DNA from 2 places in the Leisingera sp. McT4-56 genome. Region 2 is predicted to be linked to the other one. Evidence: riboswitches for the same ligand, from Rfam matches in the RefSeq annotation. Region 2 holds a riboswitch; the other holds the start of a gene.
What was found. A riboswitch is a leader RNA that binds a small molecule or an ion and turns the genes downstream of it on or off. The one in region 2 is predicted to bind thiamine pyrophosphate.

Region 1 (7,519 bases), on a different contig from region 2:
GCGACATTGGTGTAGGGATGCCAGAGATGCTGCTGATCAAACTCCAGCTGGGTGAGGTCTGCGGCACTCATGACAGCGCCTCCTTGATCAGATCCACCCGGATGCTGGCCTGAAAGGCCACGGCCAGCGCGTCAGAGGTCAGCTCGCCCAGCACCGGCAACCGTCCCAGGTGCGCCACCTGGCCGAATTGGCAGATGGTTTCCTCCACCGCCGGTTCCGCGTCGCCGATGAAGGCCACGCCGATCACCGGGCAGCTTGCATCGCGCAGCGCTTTCAGCGACAGCAGCGTGTGGTTGATCGTGCCCAGCTGGGTCCGGGCGCAGAGGATCACCGGCGCGCCCCAGCGGGCAACCAGGTCGAGATACAGCACCTTGCGGTTCAGCGGCACCATCAGCCCGCCTGCGCCTTCGGCCACCAGCACGCCGTCAACCTCGGGCAAGGGCAGCGCATCCGGGTCGATCTCCACGCCTTCGGCCTCTGCCGACAGATGCGGCGAGGCGGGCAGCTGCAGCAGATAGCCTTCCGGCAGCGCCGGGCGGCCCGACAGGCGGGCCACGGTCTGGCTGTCGGTCTCGTCCTCCAGCCCCGATTGCACCGGCTTCCAATAGGTGGCGCCCAGCGCCTGCACCAGGCCGGCCGAGAAGATGGTCTTGCCGATGCCGGTATCGGTTCCGGTCACGATCAGCGCGTTCATGGGGTTGTCTCCATTTCCCGGGCGAGGTCTTCGAACATCTGGGTGATGACCTCTGCCCCCGTGTTCAACGTGATCGACAGCCGCAGCCGCGAGGTGCCGCGCGGCACTGTCGGCGGGCGGATGCCGCGGATGTCATAACCATGGCCTTGCATCCGCGAAGCCAGCGCCATGGTGCGCTTGTCATCGCCGATCACCACCGGCAGGATCTGGCTTTGGAACCCTTCCAGCCCGCACAGACGCTTGGCCTCGCCTTGCGCATGGGTAATTCCCTGCCACGCCTGTTCGCGGCGGCCCGGGTTCTGCTGAAGTTCCTGCAAGGCCGCCCGCACCAGCGCCGCGTTCAGCGGCGACGGCGCGGTGGCAAAGATGAACCCGCGCGCCTTGTTGATCAGCGTCTCGATCAGCACCCGCTGACCGCAGATCAACGCGCCCGAGGCGCCCAGCGCCTTGCCGCAGGTGTGTAAGGAAAGAACGTTGGGGCGGCGGGCGATTTCATGCGCCAGCCCGCAGCCCAGGTCGCCGAACACGCCGGAAGAATGCGCCTCATCCACCACCAGCACGGCGCCCTCTGCATCCGCCAGCGCCAACAGCGCCTCCAGCGGGGCGAGGTCTCCATCCATGGAGTAGACCGCCTCAACCGCGATCCAGACCTGGCCTGAACCGCCTGACGAGCGCCAGTCCTTCAGCACCCGTGCCGCGTCCTCCGCATCGCTGTGTGCAAAGCTGCGGGTCTCTGCCCGGCCCAGCCGCATCCCGTCATGGGTGCTGGCATGGATCAGCGCATCATAGAGCACCAGATCGCCCTGCTGCGGCAGGGTGGAGAAGATCGCCTGATTGGCGTTGAAACCGCCACCCATGAACAACGCGGCCTCAGTGCCGAAGAATTCAGCCGCCTCAGCTTCCAGACGCTGGTGTTCCGCGTCATTGCCGCGCAAGAGGCGCGAGCCGCCCGCCCCCACCGGCACCCCGCGCGCCAGCGCGTCTGCGGCGGCCGCGCGCAGCACATCGCTGCCCGCCAGCCCGAGGTAGTCGTTGGAGGCAAAGTCATACCCGTCCCGCGGCATCAGCTGCCGGTAGCGCCCGCGCGTGCGCAGCGCTTCCAGCGATTTCTCATGCCTCGGGAAGGCGCCCGCCATTAGCGGCTGCCGTCGCAGCCTGCCGCCATCGCGGTGATGCCCAGACGGTCGAACAGCTGCTGGTCCTTGTCCTCTTCGGGGTTGTCCGCGGTCAGCAGCGTGTCGCCCACAAAGATCGAGTTGGCACCGGCAAAGAAGCACATCGCCTGCATCTCGTCCGACATATCTGTGCGGCCCGCGGACAGGCGCACATGCGATTTCGGCATTAGGATGCGGGCCAGCGCCACCGAGCGGACGAATTCGATCGGGTCCAGCTTCTCGACATCGGCCAGCGGCGTGTCGGCGATCGGGATCAGCATGTTGACCGGCACCGAATCCGGGTGCACCTCCAGCGTGGCCAGCGCCAGCATCATGTCGATACGGTCGAGCTGCTTTTCCCCCATGCCGACGATGCCGCCGGAGCAGACCTTGATGCCCGCCTCGCGCACCCGGTTCAGGGTGTCGATACGGTCGGCAAAGGTGCGGGTGGTGATGATTTCGGAGTAGTAGCGCTCCGAGGTGTCGATGTTGTGGTTATAGTAGTCGAGACCGGCGTCGCGCAGGCGGAACACCTGTTCCTCGTCCAGCATGCCCAGGGTCATGCAGGTTTCCATGCCCAGGTCCTTGACCCCCTGCACCATCGCCTCCAGCGCCGCCATGTCGCGGTCCTTGGGCGAACGCCAGGCGGCGCCCATGCAGTAACGGGTCGCGCCGCCTTCCTTGGCTTTTTTGGCCTCGGCGATCACGCGCTGCACCTCGATCAGCTTGGAGGCCGAGAGCTGCGCGCCGTTGCGGGCCGACTGGGAGCAATAGGCGCAGTCCTCGGCGCAACCGCCGGTCTTGATGCTGAGGAGCTTGGATTTCTGCACCTGGTTGGGATCGAAATACTGCCGGTGCACGGTGTGCGCCTGAAACAGCAAGTCCATGAAAGGCTTGTTGTAAATCGCTTCCGCTTCCTCGCGGGTCCAGTCGGTGCGGATGGGCGCAGCGTCCAGCATGCTGTCTCCTGTTCTCTATACCTGTTGGCCATGCGCGGATGGCGTTTCCGGTTTTTATAGATAATTTTACCGCCCCCGATCAAGCATCAAAGCTGCGCTGCAGCGATTTGCCCCAATACCGCGCCAATTAGGCCAATACAGAACTGATATTAATGGCAAAAAATAATCTACAAAGATTCCGGTTGACGCAAACCCCGCACCTCCCCTAGCCCTATAGGCACGCAGGGGAGTCCCGCCCAAGGGACTGAGAGGCGTCATGGTACGGGGCATCCCGGACCGGCGGCGCGACCCTTTGAACCTGACCCAGTTGATACTGGCGTAGGAAGCTAGAAGCATGGCGCGGCGCCCCCGGCGGCAACCCGTGTTTCGAACAGGCAGCATGCGTGCACCGGCCGTACACCGGCTGTACACCCCCCTGCCCGTTTTCCTCCGTCCCGGCTCAATTGGTGTTTTTGAACCGAAGGCCCGGAGGAACACCAGATGAACGTCCCCAACCCCAAGATCACCACGGGCGCATTGCCCGCATCGCGCAAGATCTACGTCAGCGGCGAGGTCCATGAGGACATCCGCGTGCCGATGCGCGAGATCTCCACCCACCCCACCGCGGGCGAGGCGCCGCTGCCGGTCTATGACAGCTCCGGCCCCTACACCGACCCCGATGTGCTGACCGACATCCGTCAGGGCCTGCCGCAGCTGCGCCGCCAGTGGATCGAGGCGCGCGGCGATGTCGAGAGCTATCAGGGCCGCGATGTGAAGCCGGAGGATAACGGCTTTGTCGAAGGCGACCGGCTGACGCCTGAGTTCCCGGTGAAGCCCGCCCCCCTGCGCGGCAAGGACGGCAAGGCGCCGACCCAACTGGCCTATGCCCGTGCGGGCATCATCACGCCGGAGATGGAGTTCGTGGCGATCCGCGAAAACCAGCTGCGCGAGCTGTCGCCCTGCCACGCGAACCGCGATGGCAATGACTTCGGCGCCAACATCCCGGATTACGTGACCCCGGAATTCGTGCGCCAGGAAATCGCTGCAGGCCGTGCCATCATCCCCGCCAACATCAACCACCCGGAAATCGAGCCGATGATCATCGGCCGCAATTTCAAGGTGAAGATCAACGCCAATATGGGCACCTCTGCCGTCACCTCCTCGATGGAGGAAGAAGTCGACAAGCTGGTCTGGGCGATCCGCTGGGGCGCCGACACGGTGATGGACCTGTCCACGGGGCGCAACATTCACAACACCCGTGAATGGATCGTGCGCAACTCCCCCGTGCCGATCGGCACGGTGCCGATCTACCAGGCGCTGGAGAAGGTGAACGGCATCGCCGAGGACCTGACCTGGGAAGTGTTCCGCGACACGCTGATCGAACAGGCGGAACAGGGCGTCGATTACTTCACCATCCATGCGGGCGTGCGGCTGCACATGGTGCCGATGACGGTGAATCGGGTGACGGGGATCGTCTCGCGCGGCGGGTCGATCATGGCCAAGTGGTGCCTGCATCACCACAAGGAGAGCTTCCTCTATGAGCATTTCGAGGAAATCTGCGACATCTGCCGCCAGTATGACGTCTCCTTCTCGCTTGGCGACGGGCTGCGCCCCGGCTCCATCGCGGACGCCAATGACGAAGCGCAGTTTGCCGAATTGGAAACCCTGGGTGAGCTGACCAAGATCGCCTGGGCCAAGGACTGCCAGGTGATGATCGAAGGGCCGGGCCATGTCGCCATGCACAAGATCAAGGAGAACATGGACAAGCAGCTGGAGTGCTGCCACGAGGCGCCGTTCTATACGCTGGGGCCGCTGACCACCGATATCGCGCCAGGCTATGACCACATCACCAGCGGTATCGGCGCGGCGATGATCGGCTGGTTCGGCTGCGCGATGCTGTGCTACGTGACGCCGAAGGAGCACCTGGGCCTGCCCGACCGCGACGACGTGAAGACCGGGGTTATCACCTACAAGATCGCGGCCCATGCCGCCGACCTCGCCAAGGGGCTGCCGGGGGCGCAGCGCCGCGACGATGCCCTGTCCCGCGCCCGGTTCGAATTCCGCTGGGAAGATCAGTTCAACCTGTCGCTGGATCCGGACACCGCGCGCGAGTTCCACGACCAGACCCTGCCGAAACAGGCCCACAAGGTTGCCCATTTCTGCTCCATGTGCGGGCCGAAATTCTGCTCCATGCGGATCAGCCACGACATCCGCTCCGAGGCGCAGAAAGAGGGCATGGAGGCAATGGCCGCCAAGTTCCGCGAGGGCGGCGAGCTGTATGTGCCTGCCGCCGAGGCTGCGGAGCCGGCGGAATGATCACCATCGCAGGGGCCGGCGTGGCCGGCCTCGCCAGCGCCTATGAGCTTGCCCGCCGGGGGCTGGCGGTGACCATCTACGAGGCCGGGGATGCGCCGGACAATAACCCCTGCTCCTGGTTCGCGGGCGGCATGCTCGCGCCCTGGTGCGAGGGCGAAACCGCCGATCCGCAGGTGGTGCGGCTGGGCGCCGGGGCCATCGCCTGGTGGCAGCAGGTGACCGAAGTGGTGAAACGCGGCACGCTGGTCGTGGCGCCGCCGCGCGACGCCGCCGAACTCATCCGCTTTGCCCGCCGCACTGAAAGCCACCGCGTGGTGGGCGCAGCTGAGATCGCGGCGCTGGAGCCGGCCCTTGCCGGGCGGTTCCAGCAGGGGCTGTTCTTTGCGGAGGAAGCCCATCTCGACCCGCGCCGGGCACTGCGCGACCTTACCCGTGCAGTGCAGGATCTTGGGGTCCAGATCCGCTATGGCACCCCTGCCCCGGAACAGGTGGACGTCGATTGCCGCGGCATGGCAGCCAGCCTGCCGGGCCTGCGCCCGGTGCGCGGCGAAATGGCGGTGATCGAGGCGCCGGACATCGGGATCACCCGCACCATCCGCCTGCTGCATCCGCGCATTCCCGTCTACCTGGTGCCGCGCGGGGACGGCATCTACATGATCGGTGCCACCATGATCGAAAGCAGCTCCTGGCGGCCCATCACCGTGCGTTCGCTGCTGGAACTGCTGGGCGCCGCGTTTGCCCTGCACCCCGGGCTGGGCGAAGCCAGCGTGATCGAGACCGGCACCGGCCTGCGCCCGGCCTTTGCCGACAATGTGCCGCGGCTCAGCCACCGCGGCGACACCACCCATGTGAACGGCCTTTACCGCCACGGCTTCCTTCTGGCCCCAGCACTGGCCAAGGAACTTGCCGCCCAATTTTGTCAGGACCATAGCCATGCAGATCATTGTGAACGCCAAACCGCATGAGGTTGCGGGCGGCACCGTGGAGGCCGCACTGCAGGAACTGGGGTTTGCCAGCCCTGCGGTTGCCACCGCGCTGAACGGCAGCTTTGTGGCCCGCAGCCGGCGGGCGGAGACGCAGCTGGCCGAAGGCGACCACCTGGAAGTGCTCGCCCCGATGCAGGGAGGGTGAGATGCAGCTTTACGGAAGTGAAATCACCTCGCGCCTGCTTTTGGGCACCGCGCAATACCCCTCACCCGCCGTTCTGGCGGAGGCGGTGAAATCCAGCGGCACGGAGATCCTCACCGTTTCCTTGCGCCGCGAGACCGCCGATGGCTCGGGTGCGGGCTTCTGGCAGGGGCTGCGGGAAACCGGCTGCCGCATCCTGCCCAATACGGCCGGCTGCCATTCGGTGCAGGAGGCCGTGACCACCGCCCAAATGGCGCGGGAGCTGTTCGATACGGCTTGGATCAAGCTGGAGGTGATCGGCCATTCCGACACGCTGCAGCCGGATGTGTTCGGGCTGGTCGAGGCGGCGCGCATCCTGTGCGGCGAGGGGTTCCAGGTGTTCCCCTATACCACCGATGATCTGGTGGTCGGGGAGAAGCTCTTGGAGGCGGGCTGCGAAGTGCTGATGCCCTGGGGCGCGCCGATCGGCTCCGGCCAGGGCCTGCGCAACCCGGATGCCTTGCGCGCGATGCGGGCGCATTTTCCGGATGTCCCGCTGATTGTGGACGCCGGCATCGGGCGCCCTTCGGACGCGGCCCAGGCGATGGAGCTGGGCATGGACGCGGTGCTGCTGAACACTGCCGTGGCCAAGGCCGGCGACCCTGCCGGGATGGCCCGGGCAATGGCGCTGGCGGTTGAGGCAGGCCGTGCCGGCTTTGCTGCCGACCCGATGGAGCGGCGCGACATGGCGGTGCCCTCAACCCCGGTTCTGGGAATGGCGGAGTTTGCATGATGGAACGGTTTTATTTGATTGTCGGTCATGTCGGCCGTCTGGAGCTGCTGGTTCCTCAAGGCGCGAAACTGGTGCAGCTGCGCATCAAGGACAAGCCAGAGGCCGAGGTGCGCCGCCAGATCGCCCGGGCGCGGGATTTTTGCGCGGTGCATGATGCCCAGCTGGTGGTCAATGACCACTGGCAGGCGGCGCTGGATCTGAACTGCAGCTTTGTGCACCTGGGGCAGGAGGATATGGACAGTGCCGACTTTGCTGCGCTGCGCCGCAAAGGGGTCCGCTTTGGCCTGTCGACCCATGACGAGGCGGAGCTGGACCGCGCCCTGTCCTTAGGGCCGGAGTATGTGGCGCTGGGTCCGGTCTATCCGACGCTTCTGAAGAAGATGAAATGGGGGCCGCAGGGGCTGGAGCGGGTGACGCGCTGGAAACAGTTGGCGGGCGAAGTCCCGCTGGTTGCCATCGGCGGGCTGACGCCGGAACGGCTGCCTGGGGTCTTTGCCGCGGGCGCCGACAGCGCTGC
Region 2 (7,519 bases):
AGACAACCGCAAACGCGCCCGGCGCCACCCGCCGCAGCATCGGGCCTTCCAGCAGCCGCCACATCGCCAGCGGCCCGGCATCCAGCTGCGCCGCCAGGCGGAAGCGTTCGGCAGGGATTTCCTGCCAGCCTTGCAGAATCAGCCGGGTCGCCAGCGGCAAGTTGAAAAAAACATGCGCCAGCACCACCCCGTGCAGCCCGTAGATCTGCACCGGCTCCAGCCCGAACAGCCCCAGCAAGCTGCTCAGCCAGCCGGCGCGGCCGAAGACCGCCAGCAAGCCAAGAATGGCCACAATGACAGGCAGAATGAAGGGCGCGCCCAACAGCGCGATCAGCAGGCTCCGCCCCCAAAACCGCCGCCGCGCCAGCGCGCGGGCGACAGGGATGGCAAGGCCAACGCTCAAGAGCGCCGACAGGCTCGCCTGGGTCAGCGTGAACCGCAGCGCGGCCCAGTCGCTGGCGCTAAACCCGGTGCCGGCCTCGGCCCGCAGGGCAACAGCCCCCAGCGTCCCCAGAATCAGCGCCGCCACCAGAAGGGCCGCGCTGATACCGGGAAAGGCGCTTACTGGCTGAGCGCGTCCAGCCATTCGCCCAGCGCCGCATCGCGCACGTCCGCTGCCTCAGTCTCGCTCAGCAGCAGCGATTTCTCCGGCGCGATCAAGGTTTCGAACCCTTCCGGCAGGCCCGCCGCCGGGGTCACAGCCGGGTACATCCAGTTGGTGGTCGGGATTATCGATTGGAACGCATCCGACACCATAAAGGCCAGGAACTGGTCGGCCAGCTCCGGCTGGTCGGTGTTTGCGAGCTTCGCTGCAACTTCCACCTGCATGTAGTGGCCCTCGTCAAAGGCAGCCGCTGCCTTGGAGCCGTCTTCCTCCGCAATCAGATGGTAGGCGGGCGAGGTGGTGTAGGACAGCACCATGTCGGCCTCGCCCTCCAGGAACATGCCATAGGCCTCGGACCAGCCCTTGGTCACGGTGACCACGTTGTCAGAGAGGCCCTTCCAGATCTCCGGCGCTTCGTCGCCATAGGCGGCCTTGACCCACAACAGCAGGCCCAAGCCGGGGGTCGAGGAGCGCGGATCCTGAATGACAATCTTCTTGTCGCTGGCGGCCAGCGCCTTGAAATCCGCAGGCGCCGCGGCATCGGCGTTGTGGACAAAGGCGAAGTAGCCCCAGTCATACGGTACAAAGGTCGCGTCATTCCATTCGACCGGCAGCGCATAGTCGGCGCTGACCGAATGCTCCGCAAACAGGCCGGTTTCCTTGGCCGCCGCGGTCAGGTTGGTGTCGAGGCCCAGAACCACATCGGCGTCAGAGCGTGCGCCTTCCAGCTTGACCCGCGCCAGCAGTGCCGCGCCGTCGCCAGCGCCCACCAGTTTCAGGTCGCAGCCGCAGACTTCCTCAAACGCTTTTTCCACCGCCGGGCCGGGGCCCCAATCGGAGACAAAGCTGTCATAGGTATAAACGGTGAGTTCGGGCGTATCGGCAAAGGCTGCCGAGGCGCCAAGCAGTCCCGCTGCAAATGCAAGATGTTTCATGCCATCCTCCTTTGCGGCTTTGGGCAAGGGTGGAGGCTGTCCAGTACCTTCCCTCCGCCGGTGTGATCCGGTTCAGGTTCAACGGGTGTCATCTCAGCGCCGAAGCGCACCCCGAGGTGGCGCGGACATTAGGGTTTGGCCGCAACAAAGACAAGCCAAAGCCCCGCCAGGACCTACGCTTCAGGCAAACTGGACCGCTGCCGGCGCCGATCCCCTGTTCTTCCGGCTGAAAATATCCCCGGGGGAGCCGCCGCAGGCGGCTGGGGCAGCGCCCCCTGTTCCTATGCCGCAGAGGAATCCGCTTGAGGCACAGGCCCCTGCCCGCTAAGCACGTCCCGCAAAGGAGACCGCGCCTCATGTCGATGAACAGCTTTGGACACCTCTTCCGCGTCACCACCTGGGGCGAGAGCCACGGGCCCGCGCTTGGCGCCACCGTCGACGGCTGCCCGCCGAATGTGCCGCTGGAGCCGGAAATGCTGCAGCAGTGGCTGGATAAGCGCCGCCCCGGCCAGAACAAGAACACCACCCAGCGCAATGAGCCGGATGCGGTGAAGATCCTGTCCGGCGTGTTCGAGGGCAAATCGACCGGCACCCCGATCCAGCTGATGATCGAAAACACCGACCAGCGGTCCAAGGATTACGGTGAGATTTCCCAGACCTTCCGTCCGGGCCACGCCGACATCACCTATTTCCAGAAGTATGGCAACCGCGACTACCGCGGCGGCGGCCGCTCCTCGGCACGCGAGACCGCGGCGCGGGTTGCAGCCGGCGGTGTTGCACGTGAAGCAATCAAGGCGCTGGTGCCGGGGCTGGAGATCAAGGGCTACATGACCCAAATGGGCGAGCTGGAGATCGACCGCAGCCGGTTCGACTGGGACGCGATTGATCAGAACGATTTCTGGATCCCTGACGCAGGCGCAGTTCAGGAATGGGAAGACTACCTGCAAGGCCTGCGCAAGGCGCATGATTCCGTTGGCGCCGTGGTTGAGGTTGTTGCCCGGGGTGTCCCCGCAGGCATCGGCGCGCCCGTCTATGGCAAGCTGGACACCGATCTGGCCGCCGCGATGATGTCGATCAACGCAGTCAAAGGCGTCGAGATCGGCGAGGGCATGAATGCCGCGCGCCTCAAGGGCTCGGAAAACGCTGATGAGATCTTCATGGGTGAAAACGGCCCGGAGTATTCCTCCAACCACGCCGGCGGCATCCTGGGCGGGATCTCCACTGGGCAGGATGTGGTGGTGCGGTTTGCAGTGAAACCGACCTCCTCAATCCTCACACCGCGCAAGTCAATCCGCAAGGACGGCTCCGCCACCGAAGTGATCACCAAGGGCCGCCACGACCCCTGCGTCGGCATCCGCGCGGTGCCGGTGGCCGAGGCAATGATGGCCTGCGTGATCCTGGACCACCTGCTGCTGCACCGCGGCCAGATCGGCGAAAACCAGGGCCGCATCGGCTGAGGATCAGGCCCTAGCAAGGGGAGTTGCCCGAATTTGGTTCGGGTGGCGCCTCTCAGCCTGCGCCTCAACCGTGCTCGCCCGCGCATTGGCTGTGGTCGCCCAGCGCCGTCAGCACCTTGCAACAGCCGCCGCTGCCGCCGTCGCACAGGTGGCTGATCCGCTCCAGTTCGGACGCCAGCTGCTGCAGCTTGCGGATGCGGTCCCGCACATTGGCCAGCTGGCTGCGGGCAATCCGGTCGGCCTCGGCGCAATCATCGCCCAGATGCCCGTCCAGCCCCATCAGCGCCTTGATGTCCTCCAGCGAAAACCCGAGATCGCGCGCGTGTTTGATGAAACCCAGCGCGTCCATGCCGTCCTGCCCGTAGCGGCGCTGGTTGCCGGCGTTGCGGCCCGGTTCCGGCAATAGGCCGATTTCCTCGTAATAGCGGATGGTGGGCACCTTGACGCCGGTGGCCTTGGACAGCTGGCCGATGGAAAACATGCGCAAACCCTCTTGATGCTCTAGTGACTAGAGGCCTTACATTGGTATCGAATCAGGAATGAGGACAAGAGCAATGGCAGGCTGCTGCAACCACAGCGCAAAATTCGACGGGGTCTCGGACGACTACAAACGCAGGCTTTGGCTGGTGATCGCCATCAACGCCGGCATGTTTGCGGTGGAAATGGGTGCGGGCCAGCTGTCCGGCAGCCAGGCGCTGAAGGCGGACGCCTTGGATTTTCTGGGTGACGCGCTGACCTATGGCATTTCGCTGGCGGTGATCGGGGCCACTCTGCGCACCCGGGCGCTGGCGGCACTGGGCAAGGGCATCAGCCTGTTGCTGATGGGGCTCTGGGTGTTCGGCTCCACTGTATACCAAGTATTCTACGTCGGCGTGCCGCAGGCCCATATCATGGGGGTGATCGGCTTCATGGCACTGGCGGCGAACCTGATCTCGGTGCTGCTGCTGGCCCGCTACAAGGACGGCGACGCCAATGTGCGGTCGGTCTGGCTGTGTTCGCGCAACGACGCGATTGGCAATGTGGCGGTGATGTTTGCGGCCCTGGGGGTTTGGGGCACGGCAACCGGCTGGCCGGACCTCATTGTGGCCGGCATCATGGGCGGGCTGTTCCTGAACTCCGCCTTACAGATCCTGGTGCAGGCCGTGCGGGAATGGCGCGCGGAAGAGGCGCACGCGGCGGCGCATACACACTAAGAACCGAGAGCTGCGCATGCCTGGGCTGGCCCAAATGCGCCTGTCCGTTTTGCCGGAGGCAAACCTCCGGTTTGACGGGCAGGCAGGCGCAGCCCGGCCTACCGGCCGGGTAGAGCAAAGGTTAGGCAAAAAGACCCTCGTATTCCTCGCGCAGGGCTTTCTTCTGCACCTTGCCCATAGTGTTGCGCGGCAGGGCCTCCAGCAGGATGATCTCCTTGGGCTGCTTGAACTTGGCCAATTGCCCCGACAGAGCCGCCTTGATCGCCTCGGCGCTGGTGCCTTCAGTCTCCGGCACCACCACAGCCACCACACCCTCGCCGAAATCGGGATGCGGCACGCCAATCACCGCGCTTTCCAGAACGCCGGGCAGGTCGTCGATCAGGCTCTCAACCTCCTTGGGATAGACGTTGAAGCCGCCGGTGATGATCAGGTCCTTCTCGCGCCCGACAATGGTGACATAGCCGTCGGCGTCGACCTTTGCCATGTCACCGGTGATGAACCAGCCGTCTGGTTTCAGCTCTTCCGCCGTCTTCTCCGGCATCTGCCAGTAGCCCTGGAACACGTTCGGGCCGCGCACCTCCAGCACGCCGATCTCTCCGGCGGGCACCTCGGCGCCGTCCTGCATCACCCGGGCTTCCACGCCCGGCAGCGGGAAACCGACGGTGCCCGCGCGACGCTCACCCTCATAGGGGTTGGAGGTGCTCATATTGGTTTCGGTCATCCCGTAGCGTTCCAAGATGCGGTGGCCTGTGCGGGCCTCCCACTGCTCATGGGTATCGACCAGCAAGGGCGCAGAGCCGGAAATGAACAGTCGCATATTGGCGGCGCGTTCGCGCGTCAGCCGTTCATCCGCCAGCAGGCGGGTATAAAACGTCGGCACCCCCATCATCGCTGTGGAGGACGGCATTGCCTCCAGAATGGCATTGGCATCAAAGCCCGGCAGGAACACCACCTGGCTGCCTGCAAACAGCGCCACATTGGTCGCCACAAACAGCCCGTGGGTGTGGAAGATCGGCAGCGCGTGGATCAGCACATCGTCCTTGGTGAACCGCCAGTAGTCGCGCAGGGTCAGCGAGTTGGACGCCAGGTTATCATGGCTCAGCATCGCGCCTTTGGAGCGGCCGGTGGTGCCGGAAGTGTAAAGGATCGCCGCCAGATCATCTGGCTGACGTGACACGGGTGCAAAACCGGACTGTCCATCCGCCAGATCGCGCAGGCTTCCCTGCCCTGCGGCGTCCAGTGTCAGCACCTTTGCCCCAGCCGCAATGGCGCCGATTTCCTCCAGCCGCGCCGGATCGCAAACCACCACGCACGGAGAGGCGTCGCCCACAAAGTAGGCCACCTCCGGCCCGGTATAGGCGGTGTTGAGCGGCAGGAAGATACCGCCGGCCATGACGGTGCCAAGGTACAGTTCGATCGCCTGAATGGTTTTTTGGACCTGCACCGCCACCCGGTCACCGGGCTGCACGCCTTGGGCGGCCAGCGCCGCTGCCATCCGCTCCGCGCCGGCAAACAGCGCGCCGAATGTGACAGTGCTGCCGTCTGGAAGCCGGGCAAAAACATCCTCCTCGCGCCCCAGCGAGGACTCGCGCAGCTGGCGGATCAGGTGGTTGTCGTCATACATCGGCGGCTCCTTCATCTGGCGGCGCCATTTGCGCGCCTTGGCCCTCCGAAATCAAGCCATTGATCTTTGCGGCGCTTGGGCGCAGGGTCGCGCCATGGCGGAATCCTTAACATCGCATCGGCCTGTGCTGGCGGTCCTGCTGAAAGTGACTGCCATTGCGCTGTTCACCGCACTGTCCGGGATCATCAAGGCCACCTCGGAAACCGTACCGGCAGGCGAGGCGGTGTTCTTCCGCTCCTTCTTTGCGATCCCGGTGATCGTCATCTGGCTGGCCGCGCGCGGGCAGCTGCGCCAGGGGCTGATCACCAGGAAGCCGATGTTTCACGTGTGGCGCGGACTGGTCGGCACCTCGGCAATGGGGATGACCTTCATGGGGCTGGCGCTGCTGCCGCTGCCGGAGGTCACCGCCATCGGCTATGCCACCCCGATCTTCACCCTGATCCTTGCGGCGCTGTTTTTGGGCGAGACCATCCGCCTGGTGCGCATCAGCGCCGTCGCCATCGGCCTCTTGGGCGTGCTGATCATGATCTGGCCGCGCCTCGGCGGCGACCTCGGCGATGGCGCCATGCTGGGGGTGCTGCTGGTGGTTGGCGCCACTGTCGCCCGCGGATTTGTGCAGATCCACATCCGCCGCATGGTGCAGTCCGAGCATACCGCGGCCATCGTCTTCTATTTCTCGCTGACCGCCTCTGGCCTGGCGCTGCTGACCGCCCCCTTCGGCTGGGTGATGCCGGATGCGCAAACCGCGGCGCTGCTAGTCAGCGCCGGGCTGGTCGGCGGGGTGGCACAGATCCTGGTCACCTCCTCCTACCGCTTTGCGCCCGCCTCGATGCTGGCGCCTTATGACTATGCCTCGATGATCTTTGCCATTGTGATCGGCTATGTCTGGTTCAACGAGTGGCCGACGCTGGTGATGCTGGCCGGTGCGGCGCTGGTGATCGCCGGCAATGTGCTGGTGATCTGGCGCGAGCACCGGCTGGGCCTGCGGCGCGGCAAGGCCAAGCCGCTGATCGACCCAAAGGGCGGATAGCAGGCTCTAACACGGGATTACTGCAGTGTTAGAGCCTGCATCCCTACCGGCCCGGCTCAGATCGCGCGGGTCAGCCCCCCGTCGACGCGGATGTTCTGACCAGTGGTATAGGCCGCATCATCGGAAGCCAGATAGGCGATCAGCGCTGATACTTCGCGGGCGGTGCCATAGCGCCCCATCGGGATGCGCGCCTTGCGGTCTTCGGTTTCAGGCAGGCTGTCGATGAAGCCCGGCAGCACGTTGTTCATCCGCACGCCCCGGGCCGCGAACTTGTCGGCAAACAGCTTGGTAAAGCTCGCGAGCCCGGCCCGGAACACGCCAGAGGTCGGGAACAGCGGGTCCGGCTCAAACACCGCAAAGGTGGAGATGTTGATGATCGACCCATTGCCCTGCGCCGCCATGACAGGCGCCACCAGCCGGGCCGGGCGGATCACGTTCATCAGGTAGTATTCCATCCCCAGATGCCAGTCCTCATCACTGATCTCCATGATGTCGCCCTTGGGCCCGTGGCCTGCCGAGTTGACCAGCACGTCGATCCGCCCCCAGCGGTCCATCGCCTTGTCCACCAGCGCCTGCAGATCGCTTTGTTCGAGGTTGGAGCCTGTATGGCCCACCCCGCCCAGCTCCTGCGCCAGCGCCTCGCCCTTGCCGGAGGAGGAGAGGATCGCGACCTCAT

Region 1: it holds a riboswitch for thiamine pyrophosphate, as region 2 does, so the genes downstream of both, thiC (phosphomethylpyrimidine synthase ThiC) here and thiB (thiamine ABC transporter substrate binding subunit) in region 2, are expected to answer to the same signal.

The regions. Positions count from the first base shown of each region.
Region 1 covers NZ_JAJALF010000006.1:80,687-88,205, reverse strand. The annotation lists gene bioA (adenosylmethionine--8-amino-7-oxononanoate transaminase) at 1-71, opposite strand, end outside; gene bioD (dethiobiotin synthase) at 68-694, opposite strand; gene LHL23_RS09435 (8-amino-7-oxononanoate synthase) at 691-1,830, opposite strand; gene bioB (biotin synthase BioB) at 1,830-2,807, opposite strand; TPP riboswitch at 3,021-3,149, shown strand; gene thiC (phosphomethylpyrimidine synthase ThiC) at 3,288-5,102, shown strand; gene LHL23_RS09420 (FAD-dependent oxidoreductase) at 5,099-6,067, shown strand; gene thiS (sulfur carrier protein ThiS) at 6,036-6,233, shown strand; gene LHL23_RS09410 (thiazole synthase) at 6,235-7,002, shown strand; gene LHL23_RS09405 (thiamine phosphate synthase) at 7,002-7,519, shown strand, end outside.
Region 2 covers NZ_JAJALF010000022.1:33,224-40,742, forward strand. The annotation lists gene LHL23_RS19300 (thiamine/thiamine pyrophosphate ABC transporter permease ThiP) at 1-586, opposite strand, end outside; gene thiB (thiamine ABC transporter substrate binding subunit) at 562-1,539, opposite strand; TPP riboswitch at 1,572-1,663, opposite strand; gene aroC (chorismate synthase) at 1,896-2,996, shown strand; gene LHL23_RS19315 (MerR family transcriptional regulator) at 3,061-3,477, opposite strand; gene LHL23_RS19320 (cation transporter) at 3,551-4,189, shown strand; gene LHL23_RS19325 (malonate--CoA ligase) at 4,311-5,813, opposite strand; gene LHL23_RS19330 (DMT family transporter) at 5,908-6,843, shown strand; gene LHL23_RS19335 (SDR family oxidoreductase) at 6,900-7,519, opposite strand, start outside.